Regions from separate parts of the Gordonia sp. IITR100 genome, predicted to be linked through region 1. Evidence: predicted binding sites of a transcription regulator. Region 1 holds the regulator's gene; each other region holds the start of a gene.
The links. Region 1 encodes LexA, which represses DNA repair genes until DNA is damaged. Its sites were predicted from a motif close to CGAACANNTGTTCG; they were not measured.
Positions count from the first base shown of each region.

Region 2: B1818_RS17265 (HNH endonuclease signature motif containing protein) is a predicted target of LexA. The motif match lies at 1,727-1,740, and genes of this name have one in related genera.
Region 3: B1818_RS09550 (HNH endonuclease signature motif containing protein) is a predicted target of LexA. The motif match lies at 3,848-3,861, and genes of this name have one in related genera.
Region 4: B1818_RS10635 (HNH endonuclease signature motif containing protein) is a predicted target of LexA. The motif match lies at 1,836-1,849, and genes of this name have one in related genera.

Region 1 covers NZ_MVKV01000003.1:163,563-169,285, reverse strand. Annotated here, with positions in the region: gene hrpA (ATP-dependent RNA helicase HrpA) at 1-1,733, shown strand, start outside; gene nrdR (transcriptional regulator NrdR) at 1,707-2,207, opposite strand; gene B1818_RS07180 (LysM peptidoglycan-binding domain-containing protein) at 2,307-2,846, opposite strand; gene lexA (transcriptional repressor LexA) at 3,071-3,775, shown strand; gene B1818_RS07170 (phosphoenolpyruvate--protein phosphotransferase) at 3,753-5,462, opposite strand; gene B1818_RS07165 (DeoR/GlpR family DNA-binding transcription regulator) at 5,611-5,723, shown strand, end outside.
Region 2 covers NZ_MVKV01000013.1:97,700-103,422, reverse strand. Annotated here, with positions in the region: gene B1818_RS17265 (HNH endonuclease signature motif containing protein) at 1-1,695, opposite strand, end outside; gene B1818_RS17260 (hypothetical protein) at 2,096-2,356, shown strand; gene B1818_RS17255 (ABC transporter permease) at 2,340-3,569, opposite strand; gene B1818_RS17250 (ABC transporter ATP-binding protein) at 3,566-4,462, opposite strand; gene B1818_RS17245 (hypothetical protein) at 4,459-5,073, opposite strand; gene B1818_RS17240 (helix-turn-helix transcriptional regulator) at 5,070-5,393, opposite strand; gene B1818_RS17235 (NAD(P)-binding domain-containing protein) at 5,440-5,723, opposite strand, start outside.
Region 3 covers NZ_MVKV01000004.1:222,803-228,525, reverse strand. Annotated here, with positions in the region: gene B1818_RS09560 (polynucleotide kinase-phosphatase) at 1-191, shown strand, start outside; gene B1818_RS09555 (acyl-CoA synthetase) at 202-1,848, opposite strand; gene B1818_RS09550 (HNH endonuclease signature motif containing protein) at 2,144-3,841, opposite strand; gene B1818_RS09545 (acyl-CoA dehydrogenase family protein) at 4,258-5,334, opposite strand; gene B1818_RS09540 (acyl-CoA dehydrogenase family protein) at 5,343-5,723, opposite strand, start outside.
Region 4 covers NZ_MVKV01000005.1:151,651-157,373, reverse strand. Annotated here, with positions in the region: gene B1818_RS10640 (zinc-binding alcohol dehydrogenase family protein) at 1-160, shown strand, start outside; gene B1818_RS10635 (HNH endonuclease signature motif containing protein) at 186-1,805, opposite strand; gene selB (selenocysteine-specific translation elongation factor) at 2,008-3,801, opposite strand; gene selA (L-seryl-tRNA(Sec) selenium transferase) at 3,812-5,128, opposite strand; tRNA gene B1818_RS10620 (tRNA-Sec) at 5,227-5,321, opposite strand; gene B1818_RS10615 (hypothetical protein) at 5,355-5,645, opposite strand; gene selD (selenide, water dikinase SelD) at 5,711-5,723, shown strand, end outside.

The DNA.
Region 1 (5,723 bases):
TGACCCTCTACGGGGTCCCGCTCGTCGCCCGCCGGCGCGTCGACTACGGCCCCATCGACCCGGTGGTCTCGCGGGAGCTGTTCATCCGGCACGCTCTCGTCGAGGGCGATTGGCGGACGCAGCACGCCTTCTTCGACCGCAATCGCAAGCTTCTCGAGGCCGCCTCGGACGTCGAGAACCGCACGCGCACCCGGGGTCTCGTGATCACCGAGGACCAGCTCTTCGAGTTCTACGACCAGCGGCTACCGTCCGACGTCACCTCGGCCCGGCACTTCGACACCTGGTGGAAGAAGGCCCGCCGTGCCGAACCCGATTTGCTGGATCTGCGCCCCGAGGACGTCACGGGAGGCACCGACGTCGCCCCCACGGACTATCCCGGCGCCTGGCAGCAGGGCGACACCCGACTCGAACTGCGCTACCGGTTCGAACCGGGCGCACCCGACGACGGCGTCACCGTCGTGATCCCGCAGGCACTGCTCCCCCATGTCCGACCGGCCGGTTTCGACTGGTCGGTACCGGGCATGCGCGCCGAACTGGCCACCGCACTGGTCAAGTCGCTACCGAAACAGCTGCGCAAGAGCATGTCACCCGCGCAGCGGTTCGCCGAACTCGCGCTCGGCCGGCTCACCCCGCGCAAAGAGCCGCTGGCCACCGGGCTGGCGCGCGAGCTCTCCGCGATCACCGGGATGCGGGTGACCGCAGCCGATTTCGACACCCACCGGGTACCGCCGCACCTGCGCATGCATTTCGCGGTGGCCGACGACTCCGGGCGGATCGTCTCCCGCGCCGACTCGTTGCCCGAACTTCAGCAGACCGGAACGCCCGCGGCGCCGAAGACGGTGTCGCGCACCCTGTATCGGACCTGGACCGCAGACGGGATCGGCTCGCTCGCCGAGCAGACCACGGTCGATGTCGCGGGGCAGCGGCTGACCCGGTACCCGACGATCGACGTGGTCTCCGATGCGAAGGGCCACGCGCGGGGCGTCGTCGTCGTCGATGCGGCGAGCCCCGAGACACGAGATCGCCTCCTGCGACGAGGGATCGTCGCCCTCCTCGACCTCGCGATACCTCCGCTGCACAAGCGGATCGCCGGCTCGCTGAGTCCGGTCGAACGACTCGCCCTGAGCCAGAGCCCGTACTCGACCATCGAGGCACTGCTCGCCGACTGCACCCGCCGGGCGACCCGGGACACGGTCGCCGACATCGACGACGCAGAGCTCGCCGCGGTTCGCTCACCGCAGTCCTTCTCGGCGCTGCTCGAACAGATCCGGCCACGGGTCGCCGCGGCCGCACCGGACTACTTCTCGCTGGCCGTCGCGGCCCTCGAACGGATGGCCCCGCTGCGGGCGGCGATCGACCGGCACGCCGGTTCGCTGGCTGCCGACGACGTCGCCGAACAGGTCGCCCACCTCGTGTTCGACGGATTCGTGGCGGCCACCGCGCGACGCCACCTGGAGAATCTGCCGCGCTATCTCGACGGCGCGCAAGCACGTCTGGAGGCACTACCCGCGTCCGCAGCACGCGACCAGGCCGGGGTGGCCGCCGTCGATCGCGTCGTCGAACGGTGGGCCCAGCGCATCGAACAGGTACCCGAGCACCGGCGGGCGGTGGTCGACGACGAAGCGCAGTGGCTCGTCGAGGAGTTGCGCGTGGGGCTGTTCGCCCAGCGTCTCGGTACCGCGTTCCCGGTGTCGGAGAAACGGGTCCTACGAGCTCTGGACCGACTCGGCTGACACGGGTTCGGCGAGCGCGCTCCCGGAACCCGATGCCGCCTTCAGGTCGTCGATCTCGCGCTGGAAGTCCTCCACCGAGTCGAACGACCGGTACACCGAGGCGAAGCGCAGATACGCCACCTCGTCAAGATCGCGGAGCGGACCCAGGATGGCGAGTCCGACCTCGTTGCTGGGGATCTCGGCCGATCCACTGGCGCGCACCGTGTCCTCGACCTGCTGGGCGAGTTGCGCGAGCGCGTCCTCGGCGACGTGGCGGCCCTGACAGGCTCGCCGCACGCCGCGCATGACCTTCTCCCGGCTGAACGGTTCGGTCACGCCGTTGCGTTTGACCACCGCGAGCACGGCGCTCTCCACGGTCGAGAACCGGCGACCGCACTCCACACAGGAGCGACGGCGGCGGATGGCCTGCCCTTCATCTGCGACACGCGAGTCGATGACCTTGGTGTCGTCGTTCTTGCAGAAGGGGCAGCGCATCGTGTCCTCACGCAGGTCGCGGGACGCTGGAACGCACCCGAAGCGTGCGCCCCGCCGCTTGTCGGCCGGCCCCTGTGACATCGAGGATACCGCCCGGCCTCAGCGGTACCGGGGGGTGAGCAGGGGCTGGCCCACCTGCAGCGCGCTCGACCCCAGATCGTTCATCGCGACGATCTCGTCGATCACGACCTCGCGCGGCATCTCGGGTGCCACCCGGCCGGCGATCGAGCTGAGCGAGTCCCCCGAGCGCACGTGGACGACCTCGGCACTCACGGCGGACGGGGTCAGCGAGTCCGAGTAGTTCTGGCCCACGACACCGAACACCCACACGACGAACGCCAGCCCGACGCCGGCGAGGAGCGCGACCGCGGTGCGGCGGCGCCGACGGAACACCGCCGCGTCGGGTCCGACCGGGCCACGCCCGCGCACCCCGACCGGAGAGCCACAGTGGGTACCGCCCACCCGCGGGGTCACCGGCGACGCACCCCGCGGTCGGGTGCCGGCCGGCCGGTTGTCTATCGGCCGGCCGCCGTCGGACAGCGGGGCGCGCGTCCGGACCCGATCGGCGCGGTCGGTGGGGGGCCGGACAGCGTCGGGACGGTCGGTGCGGACGGGAGCGACGAGAGTGGCGGTGCGCATGGTGCCCTCCGGTGTTCTGGTGTCTGGATCGTGCGGGGTGTCGCGGTCGGTGTTCGAACATCGATCAGATGTTCGATGCACTGATGTTCGAATTTGTAGCACGACGGCCCGACAAAGTCTCGCGACACATCGAACAAATGTTTGAGGTGCCGGTCGAACTCCGCTAGGCTCGGACCCGGCGCAAGCCATCTACCAGCACGTTCCGAAGACGAGAGGAACCGAACATGAGTGACACCGGCGATAGGCGCGGCCGAGCGCGGGGCGCCGACGACGAGGCCCCGTTCGACGCCGCCGCCGCCGAGGCCTCACTCACCCCGCGACAGGCCGGGGTCCTGGAGGTGATCCGCCGCTCGGTGCGCGAGCGCGGTTATCCGCCGAGCATCCGGGAGATCGGCGACGAGGTCGGCCTGGCCTCGACGTCGTCGGTGGCCCATCAGTTGCGGACGCTGGAACGCAAGGGGCTGCTCAAGCGCGACGCGAACCGTCCCCGTGCGGTCAACATCGCCCCGAGTGACACCCCGTCGCCGGACACCCCGACGGCCGGCCAGCTTCCCGAGCCGACCTTCGTGCCGGTTCTCGGCCGTATCGCGGCCGGCGGTCCGATCCTGGCCGAGGAGGCCGTCGAGGACGTCTTCCCGCTGCCCCGTGAGCTGGTCGGCGAGGGATCGCTCTTCCTGTTGCGCGTCGTCGGCGAGTCGATGATCGACGCCGCGATCTGCGACGGCGACTGGGTCGTGGTCCGGCAGCAGAACGTCGCCGACAACGGCGACATCGTCGCGGCCATGATCGACGGCGAGGCCACCGTGAAGACCTTCAAGCGTCAGGGCCCCAACGTCTGGCTCATGCCGCACAACGAACTGTTCGATCCGATCCCGGGCAACGATGCCGTCATCCTCGGCAAGGTCGTCACCGTGATGCGGCGAGTCTGACCTCTCCGCCGACCGAACCGTCGAGCACCGCCGCGGCAGCCTCGCGCGCCGCGGCGGGATCCGAGGTGGCCAGGGCGGCCTCGGCGGCGGCCCGGCAGTCCGGTGCGGACACCTCGCCGAGCCGGGCCCCCACGGCCGCGGCAGCAGCCGGCGCGCTGGACAGCGAGGTGACGCCGAGACCGACGAGCACGCAGGCGAGGTTCGGATCGGCGGCGGCCTCGCCGCACACCCCGACCGGCTTTCCCTGACGTGCGCCCGCTGCCGCGACTCCCGCGATGAGGCTCAACACGGCCGGTTGCCACGGGTCGGTCAGTCCGGCGAGATCGGCCGACATCCGGTCGGCCGCCATCGTGTACTGGGTCAGATCGTTGGTGCCGATGGACACGAAGTCCACCTCGGCGAGGACGGCTTCGGCCAGGATCGCCGCCGCGGGCACCTCGATCATCACCCCGGCGACCAGACCACGGCCACGGACCTCGGCGGCGAAGGTGCGCGCCTCCGCCGGCGAGGCGATCATCGGCGCCATGACCCACGGCGCGACGGCCGACCCCGACGCGGCCTGCGCGATCGCGTCGAGCTGATGCGCGCGGATCTCGGGGTGCGCCAGCGCGATCCGATCACCCCGCACGCCGAGCGCTGGGTTCGATTCGTCGGGATGGGTCACGAACCGGAGCGGTTTGTCGGACCCGGCGTCGAGGGTGCGGATGACCACCTTCTGCCCGTTGAACGCATCGAGCACCTCCCGGTAGATCGCGGCCTGCTCGTCCACCGACGGTTCGTCGGCACGCTCGAGGAACGCGAGTTCGGTGCGGAAGAGCCCGACGCCCTCGACTGGGTACCCGGCCGCGGCGCGTGCCGACGATCCGTCGGCGACGTTGGCGAGCACCGCCACGGCCACCCCGTCGGCGGTCTGCCCCGGACCGGTCCAGCCGGCGACGAGTGCGGCATGCCGCCGATCCTCGTCGACGCGAGCCCGGGCCGCCTCCGCATCGGGCTCCACCTCGATTCGCCCGGTGCTGCCGTCGACGAGAACGGTTGTGCCGGGCTCGATCTCGTCCAGGTCGGCCACCGCCACCACGCACGGGATCCCCAGCTGGCGCGCGATGATCGCGGTGTGGCTGGTCGGTCCGCCGAGGCGGGTGACGAGGGCGATGGTGCTCGTGGGGTCGAGGCCCGCGGTGTCGGCGGGCGCGAGGTCGTCGGCGAGCAGGACCGACGGCACCTCCGGAGTGGGCACACCAGGTTCGGGTAGGCCGAGCAGTTCGGCGAGGACCCGGTCGCGCACGTCGTTGAGATCGGTGACCCGCTCGGCCATCAGTCCGCCGAGCTTGGTGAACACCGCCGCGAACTGTTCGGTGGCCGCGACGGCAGCGGCCTCGGCGGGGGCGCCCTTGCCGATGAGCGCGGTCGCGGCACCGATCCAGCCGCGGTCCTCGGCCAGGCCCGCCGTCGCGGCGAGCACCTCGGCCGTCACCCCGGTGTTCTGCGACGCGCGCGTGCGCAGCCGCGCCGCGACGGCGCCGGCCGCGGTGGCGAAGCGCGAGACCTCGTCGGCGCGCCGTTCCTCGGCGATCTCCACACCGACGCCGAGCTTCTCCGGCGAGTGGTCGGGTCGCTCGCCCGGCCACAGCGCGGGACCGTGGGCCAATCCGCCGACCACCGGGGTTCCCGTCAGGATCTGCGCCATCGTCTTGCCTCTCACTCGACTATCGATGTGACCACCGTTACAAAAAGTGCTTGACTTGTCAACACAAACAGGCGTAAACACAATTACTACAACATCCAATCCCACACGCCTCAACAAGCGGGTGGTCGAAACCGGAGATCGGAGCGGTGTGTACGCCGAGGAGAGACAACAGGCGATCGTCGACGAGGTGCGCCTCGCGGGGCGGGCATCCGTGGCCGCGCTCGCCGAGAAATTCGACGTCACCAGCGAGACCGTCCGACG
Region 2 (5,723 bases), on a different contig from region 1:
GTTCTTGAGGAAGTCGCGACGGTCGGCTTCGAGTTCGGCCTCGCGTCGTTTCTTGTTTCGGGCGCGTTCTTGTCGCCGGCGGGCCAGTTTGGCGTCCAGTCGGCTGTGTGTGCGGTCCGGGTTGTCGTCGGAGGTGATGACGTGTGGTGTGGGTGGGGCTTGGGCGGCTTGCTCGAACCGGATCCGCCGCAGGTTGGGGAAGGTGTCTTCCAGCGTTTCGGCATCGCCGGGCAGGGTGACCCCTTCGGGGGTTTCGTATTCGGTGACCAGGCGGCCGTCGTCGTCGCGGTATTGCACATCGACCCAGTCCCCGTGGGTTTTGAACAGGTGACTAGGTCGGCATTTGGCGTTGAGGTTCTCACTCGACGTCGCCCCACCGCGGGCGGGGTCGGTGTGGTCGTATTCGGTGACGTGGTCGAGATCGCAGGCGAATGCTGAACGGGTGCAGCCGGGTTCGGTGCAATAGCCGTCCCGCACCCGCACGAAATCCGCGCACGACGAAGTGGGCCGGTACCCGTTGCCGGGATGGGTCGCCGGATACACCACTGCTACGCCCGCGGCGAGGCCACCGGTCCCGCCGACATCACCGGGTTCGGCTGCTTCGACATCAGTGCCGCCGTGGACAGTCGACTCGACTGTGTCAGCCGGCGCGGGGCGATGGGCTGTTCGCTGTGCTGCATCGTCGGCGGTGCTGCCGGCCACGTAGGTGGGTTGGGTGCGGGCGGGGGTGACCGGGGACAGCGTGGCGTCGGGGCGGGCGGCGAGGTCACGGACGTGTTCGTCGCTGATGATGCCGTGTTCGTCGAGGAACCCGACCCCGGGTGCCCCGGCCAGGGTGGCGGCATCGGTGACCACATGGATCACGATCTCGGCGCGGACCGCGTCGAGGACGCTCTGTGGATCCGGGATGTCGGCAGTGCAGGGATCGTCGTCGTCGCACTGGCAGTCGAAGCTGGTGCGGGTCAACAGCGCGAACATCGCATCGGATCGTCGTATCCCCTGGGTGCGGGCGTCTCGCTGACAGACCGTGTCGGCGAGGATGGCGACGGCTTTGGCCGAGATCCGCACGTTTTCCGCCGACATGACGGCGGTGAGTTCGGCGGTGCCGTCGGGCAGTTCGTGGGTCCACACCCCACGCTGATCCATCGCGTCTTTGCGGCGTTGGCGTACCGCGTCGGGGTCGTGGCGGAACACGAGGCGGTCGACCATGTCGCGCAGGCGCGCCCGATCCCACACGCCTTTTCGGCGACGCACAGTGTCGGCGATCTCGGCATCCAACGCGGGGGTGATCGGGTCATCGGTGGGGATCAGTTCGGTGCGGGAGATGATCAGCCGGATCTGCCACTGCGACAGGACCCCGTCACGCAACGTGTCGGCAACCTCGGGGAGCCGATCCCGCAGCGCGATCGCCTCATCGATCAGGGTCTCGGCATGCCGGCGGGACACCCCGGCCTGGCGGGCGATGCGGGCCGCGCAGTCAGCATGGCCGTCCATCACGAACCCGGACGCGCTGGTGGTGATCAGGCGGTCGGTCATCGCCGCGATCGTCTGATAGCGGTGCCAGGCGAGGTAGGACTCGCCGCGCCGGGTGGCGTCGAGGCCGGCCATCAACATGACCATGTCGGTCTCGGCGGCGTGGGCAGGATCGACCCCGGCGATGTACTCGCCCGGTAGATCGGTCCATGCCTTCACCACGCCCCCCCGACGCCTCTTCTGTCACCCGCTGCGACCAGGTGATCCGTTGAAAAACAATGTAAACCCGGCCACCGACAAGTCCGGTTGAGTCTCCACAGGAGTGACATCGTTGTCGACGAAATAGATTCTGGGCGTTGCGGTGTGGTGTCGTCCGGGTTGGCGACGGTTGAGATCGTCGGGTCGCCGAGTGGTTTCGACACGGCGACTCGCCTAGCGGCTCGTTGCCGGCTCAACCAGCGGGGGTGGGCGACTAGCCTAGCGGCTCGTTGCCGGCTCAACCAGCGGGGGTGGGCGACTCGCCTAGCGGCTCGTTGCCGGCTCAACCAGCGCAGGGGGGTATCGGCTCGACCAGCGGAGGGCGCGGCGAAGGGTCCTGTCACGCATCGCAACAGGACCCTTCGTGACGCTCGCAAGCTCGCTCCTCAGGGATCGGAGGGTGACGCTCGCAAGCTCGCTCCTCAGGGATCGGAGGGTGACGCTCGCAAGCTCGCTCCTCAGGGATCGGAGGGTGACGCTCGCAAGCTCGCTCCTCAGGGATCGGAGGGTGACGCTCGCAAGCTCGCTCCTCAGGGATCGGAGGGTGACGCTCGCAAGCTCGCTCCTCAGGGATCGGAGGGTGACGCTCGCAAGCTCGCTCCTCAGGCTCAGCGGGCGAGCTTGAGTACCTCGCCCCAGCCGATCCGCGAGCCGGTGCGCAGGATGGACCGCTGGTAAATCCGCGCGGCGATCCACGTGGCGGCCGCGCACGCGGCGCCCATCAGGCCGAAGGTGACGATGATCTGGACGGCATCGGTGTCACCGGTCGCGATGCGCATCGGCATGAGTGCCGCGCTGAACGGCGGTATCCAGCTGAGCACCTCGATCAACGTCGAATCCATCGCCTGCACACCGAAGATGCCGGAGTACAGCACCGCCACCGCAAGGAATGTCAGCGGCGCGGACGACGAGTTCAGCTCCTCCTGCCGGGAGACGATGGCCCCGGTTGCCGCGTAGAGCGAGGAGAAGAACAGGAAGCCGAGCAGGAACCAGGCGATCACCGCCGCGAACATCCCGATGGCGGCGCCCGGAAGGGTGAGGATTCCGGTCGCGGTGCCCGCGATCAGCGCGGTGGCACCGAGCAGCACCACCTGCCCGAGGGCGACCACACCGATGCCGATGATCTTGCCCCACAGCAGATGCAGCGGCTTGATGGTCGCCAGGAGCAGTTCCACGACGCGCGACGTCTTCTCCTCGACGACGCCGACGGCGACCATCGTGCCGCCCATCATGATCGCGGTGACGAGCAGCACCACGCCGACCATCGCGATGAGCAGGCGCTGTCCCTCGTCGGGGTTGTCCGGTTCGGTCTGCGAGACCGAGATGTCCACGGTCGGCAGGGTGGCGGCATCGACACCGCGTTCGGCCAGTGCCGCAGAGAGATTCGCCTGCGACACCGCGGTGCGGATCGGGCCCTCCACAGCCGGTTCGAGGCTGTCCTTGGTGATGATCACATACGATCCCGGCGTCTCTCCGGGCACCAGCGCGGCCTTCACGTCGCCGCTGTTGACCCGATCGCGTGCCTGTTCGACGGTGTCGGCCGGCTCGGTGGCGATCGTCGTGCCGGAGGCCTCACCGACGGAGACGATGGATTCGGCGACGGCGGCCGGCTGACCCACGACGGCGACCTTTTCGACGTCGTCGCCGCCGGAGAACAGGTTGATGATGATGGACCCGGCGACGATCACGATCATCAGCAGCGCGGTACTGACGACGAAGGACTTGGTCTTGGCGCGCGTGGTGATCTCGCGGCCGGCGACGAGTCGGATCGCCTGTGCGGCAGATGCTCTCGGATCGGAACCGGTGGTTGCCACCGGGGTGTCGGGTAGCGTGGTCATGCGGAAACCACCTCTCGGAACAGGTCGGTCAGGGACGGGGTCGAGGTCGCGAACCGGTGCACCGGCCCGTTCTGGAGGGCGGTCGCCAGGATCAGCTGATCGTCGGCGATCTCAGGGTCGATCAGCAGGCGGGTCGTCTCGCCGTAGTCGACGCCGCGGACGCCGGGCAGGGAGTCGGCCCACGCGACATCAGCACGCGGCCCGGTGATCTCGAGGGTGATGCCCTCGCGTGCACGCAGGTCGTCGACCGTGCCGAGCGCGCGCATCTCACCGCGCGCGATGATGCCCACCCGGTTGCAGAGTCGCTGCACGAGGTCGAGTTGGTGCGAGGAGAAGATCACCGGGATGCCCTCGGCAGCCTTCTCTTTGAGCACGTCGCTCATCACGTCGACGGCGACGGGGTCCAGGCCCGAGAACGGCTCGTCGAGCACCAGGACGCTGGGATCGTGGACCAGGGCGGCGGCGAGCTGGACCCGCTGCTGGTTGCCGAGGCTCAGGTCGGCGACGTTGTCGTCGTGGCGGGCGCCCACGCCGAGGCGATCGGTCCACCGCTGGACGGAATCCTGCGCCTCGGCCGCCGACATCCCGTGCAGCCGTGCGAGAAAGGTCAGCTGTTCGCCGACCTTCATCTTGGGGTACAGGCCTCGCTCCTCGGGCATGTACCCGATTCGACGACGCAGATCGAGGTCGATCGGCTGGGTGCCGAGGCGAACCTCTCCGGCGTCGGCGGCCAGCACGCCGAGGATGATGCGCATGGTGGTGGACTTGCCGGCGCCGTTGCTGCCGACGAACCCGAAGATCTCACCCGGGTCGACGGAAAAGGTCATGTCGCGCAGCGCGATGAGGTCTCCATACCGTTTGTGGAGCCCGTCGACGATCAGTGGTGCGGTCATTGCGCACTCTCCTCACTGGGAATGGTTGTCGTATCCGATGGCAGTGCTTCGAGATCCTCGGGGTCCGGATCCGCCATCCACCAGGCGGTGAGCATGGTCGGTACGCAGATCGCGGCCAGGACGAGCGTGATGAGCAGGATGGCCGATCCGTAGACCGCCTGGCCGGACACCTGGTCGTCGAAGCTGAGGACGACCAGCACCGCGTACGGGATGAACATCAGGCTGTACAGAACGGTGAAACCGATGGAACGCGCCGAATTGCGTTGCGCCACCTGGATCTCATCGAGAGCGGTGACCGGCGTGTCGGCGATCGACCCGGTGACGATCCGCGTCAGGTACAGGGTCGTGATGATGCCGGCGAGTCCGATCAGGAAGGGCACCAGAAAGATACCGGTGTCGAAGAACGCGAGAATCGAGCTGAGGATCAGCAGGATGGCGAAGAACGCCTGCACGAGCACGAGTCGTCGATAGGTTCGCCGGGTGCGCCACGAGGTGAGGCGGTGTGCGTTCTTGTCGTTGAACTCCTGGTGCCGGCGGCCCCGCCACTCCTCGTAGCGGCGCCAGAGGGCGGGTGTGGCCTCCTCGGGGATGGCCGAATTGGGGTCGTTCATCGTTCACCTCCGGACTCGTCGGTGTGGGTGGCTGGGTGCAGTTCTTGACGGGGCGACGATTGGCGCCGGTACAGCGCCGACGACATCGCCTCGAACTCGTGCCGGCTGAACACCGCCTCCACCGGTAAATCGAAGACGTCGCAGATGCGGAACGCCAGGTCGAGGCTGGGGTAGTTGTCGCCGCGCTCGAGTGCGCCCACCGATTGGACGTTGATGCCGACGACTGCGGCGAGTTCGGCCCGCGACATCCGACGCTCCGCCCGCAGCACGCCGATGCGGTTGTAGATGGGGAGCTTTTCCCCACGGCGTATTGGACTCACCTGACTCAGTGTTGTGAAAACACAACACCTTGTCAAGTGGTGACAACTACGCCGTGTTCCCAGAAGAGCGTAAGGGCACCCCGAGCAGCTCGGCCGCGACCCGTGCCGCCTCCCGCCCGGCGCGATTGGCCCCGATCGTCGAGGCCGACGGGCCGTAGCCGAGCAGTTGGATCCGGGGATCGGCGTCGACGACCGTCGCGAGGCGGCCGGCCATCGTGATGCCGCCACCCGGCGCGCGCAGGCGTAACGGGGCGAGATGGTCGATGGCGCTGCGAAAACCGGTGTTCCAGAAGATGACGTCGACATCCAGGTGCTCCGGGACGTCCGGGT
Region 3 (5,723 bases), on a different contig from region 1:
CCGAAGCGGCGACCCTCGCCCGGCTCAAGAACCGCAACCTCCGATTGAAACGGTCGATGGCGCTGCGCGAGTACGCCCTAGGGCTCGAGGCGCTGCGTCGAGCAGTGGCAGGAGAGCCGACGTGGCGCATTCACCAATGCGTGTTCGGCGTCCTCGCGATGGAGTCGGAGGCCGTGGACCCGCGGCTGTAACCGCTGCGGGTCAGAGCGGGCCGGTCGGGAGGTGCCGGCGGACGAGCTTGCCGGTGGGGTTGCGAGGCAGGTCTTCGACGAAGACGACGTCGCGGGGCACCTTGTACCGGGCGAGGTGCTTCTTGGCGTGCGCCTTGATGTCCTCAGGCGTGGGGTTCGCATGTTCGGCGGCGACGATGAAGGCGCGCAGACGTTTTCCGTATTCGTCGTCGTCGACGCCGATGACCGCCACGTCGTCGATGTCGGGATGCTCGCCGAGCAGGTTCTCCACCTCGAGCGGGTAGACGTTCTCGCCGCCGGAGACGATCATGTCGTCGTCGCGGCCGTCGATGTGGAGGAGCCCGTGCTCGTCGAACCGGGCCATGTCGCCGGTGGACATGTAACCGTCGATGATCTCCTTGTTGCGGCCGTCGGTGTACCCCTCGAACGGGGCGCCGTTGCGCACGAACAGCCTGCCGCGCACGTTGGTCCCGGAGATCCGGTTGCCCTTGTCGTCGAAGAGCGCGAGTCGGCTCGTGACCGGTGCGCGGCCCACCGTCCCCGGTGCCAGACGCAGCTCCTTCGGTTGCGCGACCGTGGCGATCGCGACCTCGGTGGAGCCGTAGAGGTTGTAGAGCACGTCACCGAACGTGTCCTGAATGGCTTCCGAAAGTGTCGGCGACAGAGCCGAACCCGCGAGCACGACGATCTTCAGCGACGACACGTCGTACTTGCCGATGACGTCGGGACCCAGGGCGACCATGCGGTGCAGCATGGTCGGGACGGCGACCAGCACCTCCGCCTTGTGCTCGGCGATCGCGGCGAGGGTCTTCTCCGCGTCGAACCGACGCATCACCACGGTCTTGTTGCCCAGCGCCGTCCCCACCCCCCACAATGCGAAACCGGTGGAGTGGAAGATCGGCGAGACGATCACCATGGCGCTGCGCTGCGGCAACGAGATCCGGTCCAGCAGAAGCGCACTGGCGAACGGTGACATCTTGGATCGCTGGGCGCCCTTGGGCAGTCCGGTCGTGCCGCTGGTGAGGATGACGAGTCCACCCCACGCGGCTGGTTCGGGCGGAGTCGACGTATCGCCGGTGGCTGCGATGTCGTCGAGGGTCTGGACGCCGTCGCCGACGGGGCGGTTGCCGTCGATCCAGGTGACGATGCGCAGGGTGTCGGCGGGGAGGGAGTCGGCGAGGTCGGTGAACTCCTCGTCGTAGAGCATCGCCACGATCTTCTCGCGTTCGGCGACCTCGGCGAACTGGGTCTTGCCGAAGCCGGTGTTCATCATGGCCAGGCGGAACCCGGCCTTGCCCGCGGCGCTCATGGTGGTGAGCAGACCCCGGTGGTCCCGCGCGATGACGCCGATGACCGATCCCGGCTTGATGCCGGACGCGAGCAGGTGGTTGGCGAGTGCGTTGGCGTGCGCATTGAGTTCACCGAAGGTGAGCTCGCCGTGCTCGTCGGCGACGGCTCCGGCCTCGGGATACTCGTCGGCACCGTGTGCCACAGCCGCCGCACACGGACCGATGATCTTGGCCCGCTTGACCGTGGTCAGCAGCTCCTTGGGTTTCGTCGGATCCACGAGACCCGATCGCCGCAGGACCTTGAACGCCCCAAAGGCATCCTGCGCCGATTCCACCACCGTGCCGACCGCACCGGTCACCGAGACCATGTCCACCCCACCTTCCGCGGCTGGGCCGCGTCGTCGCTCTCTTCCGGTTCGCTGCGCGCCCGACGCACCCTGGTCACCGTCGTCACCAGCCGTGCCACAGGTGCAGGATATGCCGACCATGCCGACCGATGTCCGTTTCACCCGAATCGGTTGTCACACTGATCAGTTCACCGCATTTCGCACTCAGGTCACCGTTCGCCGTCCCGATGGGGTCGACCGAACGGCGATCTCGTGGCGACAGGCTACCAAGTCTGACAACTCGCGTCATCAGATTGGAGCCCCACGTGCTCTCGGGTCAGTACGGCGGTGGGTCGATGCGGTCGAGTTCTTCGCGGGCTCGTTTGTTTCGGGCGCGTTCTTGTCGCCGGCGGGCCAGTTTGGCGTCCAGTCGGCTGTGTGTGCGCTCCGGGTTGTCGGAGGCGATGACCCGTGGTGTGGGTGGGGCTTGGGCGGCTTGCTCGAACCGGATCCGCCGAAGGTTCGGGAAGGTGTCTTCCAGCGTCTCGGCGTCGCCGGGCAGAGTGACCCCTTCGGGCGTTTCGTATTCGGTGACCAGGCGACCGTCGTCGTCGCGGTACTGCACATCAACCCAGTCCCCGTGGGTCTTGAAGAGGTGACCGGGGCGGCATTTGGTGTTGAGGTTCTCACTCGACGTCGCCCCACCCCGGGCGGGGTCGGTGTGGTCGTACTCGGTGACATGGTCGAGATCGCACGCGAATGCCGAACGGGTACAGCCGGGTTCGGTGCAATACCCGTCCCGCACCCGCACGAAATCAGCACACGACGCGGTGGGCCGATACCCGTTGCCGGGATGGGTCGCCGGATACACCACCGCCACACCCGCGGCGGTGACATCGGTCGAGTCGCCGAAGTGGGTTGCGGTGGAATGCTTCTCGCTGTCGGCTCGGGTGTCCTCGGCTGGTGCCGGGCCGTGCGCACTCCGCCGCTGGTCATCGTCATTGGTGCTGCCGGCCACATAGATGGGCGCGGTGCGGGCGGGGGTGACCGGGGACAGCGTGGCGTCCGGGCGGGCGGCGAGGTCACGGACGTGTTCGTCGCTGATGATGCCGTGTTCGTCGAGGAACCCGACCCCGGGTGCCCCGGCCAGGGTCGCGGCATCGGTCACCACATGGATCACGATCTCGGCGCGGACCGCGTCGAGGACGCTCTGTGGGTCTGGGATGTCGGCAGTGCACGGCTGTTCATCGTCGCACTGGCAGTCGAAGCTGGTGCGGGTCAGCAGCGCGAACATCGCATCGGATCGTCGTATCCCCTGGGTGCGGGCATCCCGCTTGCAGACCGTGTCGGCGAGGATGGCGACGGCTTTGGCCGAGATCCGCACGTTTTCCGCCGACATCACGGCGGTGAGTTCGGCGGTGCCGTCGGGCAGTTCGTGGCTCCATACCCCACGTTGGTCCATGGCGTCTTTGCGGCGTTGGCGTACCGCGTCGGGGTCGTGGCGAAAGACGAGGCGGTCGACCATGTCCCGCAGGCGGGCCCGATCCCACACACCTGTTCGGCGACGCACAGTGTCGGCGATCTCGGCATCCAACGCGGGGGTGATCGGGTCGTCGGTGGGGATCAGTTCGGTGCGGGAGATGATCAGCCGGATCTGCCACTGCGACAGGACCCCGTCACGCAGGGTGTCGGCAACCTCGGGGAGCCGGTCGCGAGGCGCGATGGCCTCATCGATGAGGGTTTCGGCATGCCGTCGCGACACCCCGGCCTGGCGGGCGATGCGGGCCGCGCAGTCAGCATGGCCGTCCATGACGAACCCGGACGCGCTGGTGGTGATCAGGCGGTCGGTCATCGCTGCGATCGTCTGATACTGGTGCCAGGCGAGGTAGGACTCGCCGCGCCGGGTGGCGTCGAGGCCGGCCATCAACATGACCATGTCGGTCTCTGCGGCGTGGGCAGGATCGACCCCGGCGACGAACTCGCCCGGTAGATCGGTCCACGCCTTCACCACGCCCCCCGACGCCTGTCCACTCACCCGCTGCGACCAGGTGATCCGTTGAAAAACAATGTAAACCCGGCCACCGACAATTCCGGTTGAGTCTCTACAGGAGTGACATCGTTGTCGACGAAATGGGCTCTGGGCGTTGCGGTGTGGTGCCGTCCGGGTTGGCGGCGGCTGAGTTCGTCGGGTTGCCAGGTGGTTTCGACACGGCGACTCGCCTAGCGGCTCGTTGCCGGCTCAACCAGCGGGGGTGGGCGACTCGCCTAACGGCTCGTTGCCGGCTCAACCAGCGGAGGTGTGCCAGCTCAACCAGCGCGGGGAGGGGCACCTCGCTCCGCTCGGGGCCGGCTCAACCCAGCGACGGATTTCGCGGCTGCGCGCCGAGCGCTCCGCAGGTCAGCGACGACGAGTAGGTCGAACGCGCCGATCCGGAACCACTCCGCCGGCGCTCACACCGACGCCGCGCGGGCCCGTCCGAGCATGGCGCGCGCGACGGTGTCGACGTGCACGTCGTCGTCCTGGAACAACAGCTGGTCGGTCTTGGCCCGCCGGAAGTGGTGATGCAGCGGGTGCTCCCACGTGAACCCGATCCCGCCGTGGATCTGGATGGCCTCCTCCGCGGCGTACATGGCGGCCCGCGAGGCCAGCACGCGAGCCGACGCGGCCCGCTCGGCCAGATCCGCGTCGTCGAAGCGGTCGACATCCGCGGCGTCGAGGACCGTCGCCTCGGCGAGCTCGGTGGCAACGAGCATGTCGACGAGGCGGTGTTTGAGCGCCTGAAACGATCCGATCGTGCGACCGAACTGCTGACGCGTCTTCGCGTAGTCCACCGTCATCTCGAGGCACCGGCGGGCGATACCCACCTGCTCGGCAGCCAGGGCGATCATCAGCAGCGACCGAACCCGGCGCAGCCGCTCCTCGAGATACGGGCCCGACACCCGGGTCGCCTCGACACCGGTGAACTCGACAGTCGCGAACTCTCGTGTGAGATCCAGGCTTTCACGCTGGTGGCGGCCGATGCCGGCAGCGCCACCGTCGACGACGGCGAGTTCCACACCGGACGCGGTGTGCGCGACGACCACGAGCACGTCGGCCGACGCCGCGTCGAGGACGACGTCCTGCCGTCCGTTCAGGACAAGCGTTCCCTCATCGGTGACCTCCGCACCGATCGACGAGGAGACCACGGCGGGGCCGCAGACGAGCGCGGCGCGCCGCTCCCCGGACGCGATGGCCGGCAGGTGTGCCCGTCGCCCCTCGTCGTCGGCGGCATGGAGCAGGGTGAGGCCGGCCATGATCACCGACGAGAGGTACGGCGAGGAACCGAGACAGCGACCGTGGGCGGTCATCACGACCGACGCGTCCTTCACCCCGTACCCGGCCCCGCCCAGATCCTCCGGAAACGGGATCTCGGTCAGTCCGAGTTCCCGAATCGACGGCCAGACATCCTGCGCCGGAGCGTGTTCCGACCACGCATCGGTGAGGGCGGCTTGCAGATCGCGCTGCTCCACGGTGAGTTCGATGGGCATGTGTACTCCTAGAGGGGTTCGCGCGGCAGTCCGAGGCCGCGTTCGCCGATGATGTTCCGTTGGATCTCGTCCGAGCCGCCCGCGATGCGGTACCCGGGTGCGCCGAGCAGATGCTCCGACCATGCGAACGTGTCGGGCTCGCCGGTGTCGGCGACGATCCGGTCGCCGAGGAACGACGCCGCGGCGTCGCCGACGCGCTTCAGGTTCTGCGTCCACACGAGTTTGCCGATGGAGCCCTCGACGCCCGGCACGGCACCCGCCCGTTCACGTTCGGCGTAGCGCGCCACCATGAGCGCCGCCGCCCGCTCGTAGATCGCGGCATCGCCGAGACGTTGCCGGGCCAGCGGGTCGTCGGACAGTCCGAGACGGTCGACGAGGCGGGCGAGGTC
Region 4 (5,723 bases), on a different contig from region 1:
ACACCGGATCCTCGGCCGGGTCGCCGAACTCGTCGACGCCGGCAAGATCCGCAGCACTGTCAATCGTGAACTCTTGGGTTTCACGATCGACAATCTCCGTACAGCACACCAGGTCTCCGAATCCGGAGGGGCGATCGGCAAGGTGGTCCTCACACGCTGACCACTGCGGATGAGCAGGCGGACCTTCACCAGGTCGCGAGTAACTCCATGAGGTGTGCTTCGACGAGGGACGGCCGGGGTGTGCGAGGTCCGGGTCGTGGTGGCCGGTAGTCGATGACGTGGCTGGTTTTCAACCATGATCGGCGCGCGTCATGTGGGCGTGGCTCATCGCCGGACGTGGTGCGTCCGTGGATCTCTCGCCGCACCTGTGCCAGGTGGGCGTGCAACCGCCTGGGTATGTCGGGTCGGCGGTTGAGGTGTTCGGGGTTGGGCGGTGCGCCGGGTTCGGCGTTCAACCGCCACAGGCAGCGGCCTTCGTCGGGTCCGGATCGGGCGATGCGGGTGGTGTATTGGCCGGGCTGGTCGCCGACCATGCGGTTGTGACGGGGACAGGCCGGGGCGAGGTCGTCGATGTCGGTGAGACCGCCCTTGGCCCAGTCTCGTTCGGCGTGATGAAGCTCGATGTGGGTCGCGGGTTGATCGCACCCGGGTGCCGAACACACTTCCCCGTCGGGACGGGCGAAGGAGACCAGGCGTTGTTCGCGGGTGGCGAGTCGTTTCCCGCGCCCGAAGTGCAGGGGGACGGTGGTGGCGTCTTTGAAGATCGCGAGCCAGGGTTGCATGTCGGCGGCCATCGCGATCAGGTCCCGGATGGGCAGCAGGGTTCCGGTGGCGGTGGTGGCGAGTCCGGCTTCGCGGATCAGGTCGGAGAGGTCGGCTTTGATGATCAGTTGCACGGGCAGGCCGCGGTGCGACGTGCCGAGTGTTCCGTCGGCGAAACCTGCGGCGAGTGCAGCGTCGAGGGCATCGTGATTGGACTGGGCGAGGGTGCGGCCGTCGCGGTCGGCTGCGGTGGCCAGGGCGTCGGGGTCGGCGGTGCCGGCCGGTCCGCTGGGTGAGGCGGGGTCGTCGGGGTTGTTGAGTCCGGGTTTGCCCCACACGGCGAACATCATGGTGAGTCGGGCGGCGAGTGCGGGTGTCAGGGTGCCCGATATTTTGGCGGTGCCATCGGCGCGTTGCCGACCGATCCACAGGCCGCGGCGTCGTTTCTGGTCGGTGTCGTCTGACAGGGTGCCGTCGGGGTCGAGGTGGGCAAGCAGCCGCGCGCCGAGTTGGGTGATGTCGGCGGGCGTGTGGTCGGCGGCGATCTCGGCCATCTGTCGCTCGGCGGCGACCTTGATGTCGTGGTCGATGGTGCCCGGGATGCGGTCGAGGACGTCGAGGGTGGCCTGCACGTGCGCGGTGCCGACCGCGCCTTGTGCGAAAGCCTCGGCGAGGCAGGGGTATTCGGGTGGGAGGACCTCGCCGCCGAGGCTGGTGCGGTGGGCGGTAGCGTCCATCTGCTTGCGACGCCGCATCGGGTTCGACACTCGTAGCCGGTGTGTCATGAATTGCATGAGGGTCCGGCAGCCGGCCTTGCGGGGCAGATCACGAGCCTCGACCTGATCGATCTGCCGGTCACCGGCAACGGTCAGACGTGCGATGGCGCGTTCGGTGGCAGAGGCGACTTCAATCAGTTCTTCGTCGGTGCACGACGACAAGTCGACGGTCTGTAGTTCGTCGAGGTTCGCGTGTAGTTCGGCGACGAGTTCGGCCGCGCGGGACACGGGCGCGCCGTGGTCGGCGAGTGGTGCGGTGCTGGGCATGACGGTCACCTCCCCCGAGAACCGTTGCTGCGAATGTAGGTTCGAGTGTACACCAATCCAGACGTGTGGCAAGGCCAAACATACTGCTGTGCAATGCTATTCGTTGATGTCGACTTGTCGGTGTCGTGTGGTAGGGGCCTCGGACGGAAGCTCTTCCCGCGATGCACGCGGCGACCTGTCCGACAGGAACACCGCCCGCGGCTCAGCGCACGACCTCGCGGTGCCCGGCGTCGAGCCGGCGGGTCCAACCACGGGCATCCAGGTACTCCAGTAGCGGAATCACCACGCGCCGAGTGGTTTCGAGCGCCTGACGAGCGGCGCTGGTGGTGAACGGCTGATCGAGCGAGGCGAGGGTGCGCATCGCCAGGGCGGGGGCGGTCGGCAACAGCACGACGCCGTCGCGCAAACGGAGAATTCGGCCCGTGCGCTCGGCGGCGGCGAGTTCTCGGGCGCCCAGGCCGAGTGCGGCGAGGTCATCGGCCTCGGGTGCACGGAACGGATGGTCGGCGAGCCGGCGCTCCAGTGCGCGGATCGCGTCCTCGGCATCGCCCAGGGAGGGCACGTGACCCGGGACCGCCAGGTGCCCGTCGGACGACGACAGCTCGGCTTCCGAGATGACCGTCGCCAGCAGCGTCGTGTCCGGGAGCCCGAGCAGTGCGGGTGCGCCGGCCGCAGAGAGCCCGGCCGACAACGGGTCCCGTTGATGTAGTTCGCGGACGGCGGCGTGAAGCCGTTCCGCCCAGGCGGTGAGGGAGGTTTCGGCGACCCACCACTCGCCGATCACCCGTATGCCATGGGGAGCGGGCTCGGCGTCGTCGACCAGGCCGAGTCGCGTCAGATCGGTGACGCGCATCGCGCCACGCCGATGCACTTCTTCGGCGGCCCCGGCGTCGTCGGACATGGCCGCCAGCGAGGCCGCGCGTCGCGTCGCGTCGCCCCGTCGGGTCAGCGCCGGGGGATCGGGGTGCAGCACGACGCCGCCGCCGACGATACGTTGGCCGGGATCGCGCAGGACCAGCCGATCGCCCCGCGACATCGGCACGGCGCGCGCGAGGGTCACACGCGCGTGGTCGCCGTCGAAGGGGCGCAACCGGACCGGTAGCGCCGCTGTGCCGATGTGCGCGACGAGGTGTTCCGGTGCCTCCTCGAAGGACATTCCGCTCACGCGCCGGACATCAGCGACAGCAGAGGTGTGCCAGGCTCCGGGCGTCACGAGTGCGTCGCCACGCGAGACGTCGTCGACGCCGACGCCGCGCAGATTGATCGCGACTCGGCTGACCGGGGCCGCGGTGGTGAGAGTTGCACCCTCGCTCTGCAATCCACGGACATCGAGTCGTCGGCGGTCGTCAACGGTGAGCAGGTCCAGGGTGTCGCCGACCGCGATCGTCCCGGCGGCCAGGGTGCCGGTGACGACGGTGCCGGCGCCGGTGCGGGTGAAGACCCGGTCGATCCAGAACCGGACACGCCCCGAGGTCGACGGCGCTGATGTCCCGGCCAAGACGGCGTCGAGCCGTGTGCGCAGTTCGTCGATTCCGACGCGATCGGGCGCCGACACCACGACCGCCGGCGCATCGGAAAGGCCGGTGCGGCTGAGGCGATCACGCGACAGATCGATCACTTCACGAACGCGGTCGGGCGAGGCCCGGTCGGCTCGGGTGATGACCAGCAGCCCGTACTCGATGCCGAGGGCGGCGACGGCATCACGGTGGTCGTCGGACTGGGCGCTCCATCCCTCGTCCGCGGCGACGACGAACAGGACGACGGGCGCCGGGCCCAGGCCGGCCAGCATGTTCGGGATGAACCGCTCGTGGCCGGGGACGTCGACGAAGGCCACGTCGGCACCGGAAGGCAGTGTGGTCCAGGCGAAACCGAGGTCGATCGTCAGCCCGCGGCGTCGTTCCTCCTCCCATCGGTCCGGCTCGATCCCGGTCAGAGCACGCACCAGTGTGGACTTCCCGTGGTCCACGTGTCCGGCGGTGGCCACCACGTACTTCACGAGCGCGACTTCACGACGCGCCCAGAGCCTGTCGGATCGCGGCGAGTACCCGCACGTCGTCGGCTTCGGGAACGCAGCGCAGGTCCACCAGACACGCGTCGTCGTGAACGCGGGGTAGGACGGCCGGATCCCCGACGCGTAGGCGGGCGGCCGTTGCGACCGGAAGCCGCACCGCCCACCCCGGCAGCGGCACGCCGGGTGCGCCACCGCCACCCACCCGTCCGTCATGGGCGACGATCGGGAATCCGACTGCCGTGCCCAGGGATTCGGTACGCACGCGAAGTCTGTCGGGATCGGCGTGGAGGTACTCCCAGACGGGGGGTCGTGGGCCGCCGACGGTCGCCTCCATCGCGGCCAGTGCCAGCTTGTCCGCGCGAACGGCCCGTGCGAGTGGGTGTTTCGCGAGACGCTGAACGAGCGCTCCATCGCCGAGGAGGAGTCCGGCCTGTGGTCCGCCCAGGAGTTTGTCGCCGCTGGCGATGACGAGGTCGGCGCCGGATTCGAGTGTCGTGGTGGCGTCGGGTTCGTCGGGCAGCAGCGGGTCGGGTTGCAGGAGTCCGCTGCCGATGTCGGCGACGACGGGCACGCCGTGCGCCCGGGCGAGGCCGCGCAGCTCGGAGAGCGATGTCTCGCTGGTGAAGCCCTCGACCCGGAAGTTGCTCGGATGCACCTTGAGAATTGCTCCGACGTCGTCGTCGGTGAGGGCGTCGGCGTAGTCGCGTGCGTGGGTGCGGTTGGTGGTGCCGACCTCGTGTAACCGGGCGCCTGTCGACGCGATCAGCTCGGTGAGCCGGAAGCCTGCGCCGATCTCGATCATCTCGCCACGACTGATGACGACTGCACGCCCGGCCGCCAGGGCGGTCGTCGCCAGTACCAGTGCGGCCGCACCGTTGTTGACCATCAGCGCGTCTTCCGCTGCGGGACAGGCTCGTAGGAGAGCGGCGCGGGTGGCCGCCCCGCGCTTCGACCGGGTGCCGGACTCGAGATCGAGTTCCACGTCGACGTAACCCGACGCCGCGCCGACGGCGTCGAGCGCCGCGGGTGACAGCGGTGCCCGCCCGAGGTTCGTGTGCACGACGACCCCGGTGGCGTTGAGTACGGGGCGGACCGACGACGCATACGACGCGCTGACCGACTCGACGACGATCCGCTCGACGTCATCCGGCGGCGTCTCGCCGCGGCGGGCCGCGTCCTGGGCCTGGCGAATGATGTCGCGAATCGCGGTGTCGCCCAAACGTGCTCGCGCCGCGGACACCGCGGGCAGGGCCAACAGTGCGTCGGTCCGCGGGATCCGGCGGCGCGGATCGGTGACGGGGGGCTTCGACACGGCTCCTCGCTTCGCTCGTCACCGGCTCAGCCGGCGGGGGGTGGGCTCTCGCTTCGCTCGTCACCGGCTCAGCCGGCGGGGGTCACGGTCGACCCCCCTGGCGGAGGCGGACGGGAATCGAACCCGCCAGGCCGAGATACTCGACCTCCTCGGTTTTGAAGACCGGGGAGCCCACCAGGACCCATACGCCTCCACGCGGTCCCAACCTATCCGACGTGCGGCCGGGTCAGTCCTGCCGGTGTGGCCAATTGCCCTCGGTGATGAGTTCCTCGAAGTGGCGGATCAACTTCGGGTTGAGATCGTCGTCGACGGCGCGCTCAAAATCGCCGTCCCACTTCGCGAACCACTCCTCGTCGCGCTTCATTAGGAAGATCGGCCAGCCGTGGGTGATGTCGAGTTCGTCGGCGTAGAGGTCGGTCGACCCGTCCTCTCGCATGTACCAGTAGTCGTGACCGGATTCCCAGAACGCCTGCAGCTCGCCGGCCGTGACGTAGTACTCGCCGTCTGCTTGCCTCATGCGCCCGATGGTAGCGATCGCCGGAGGACCGTATCGGCGATTGCCGGAGGGCTACCCTCGACACGGTGACCGTGCGAA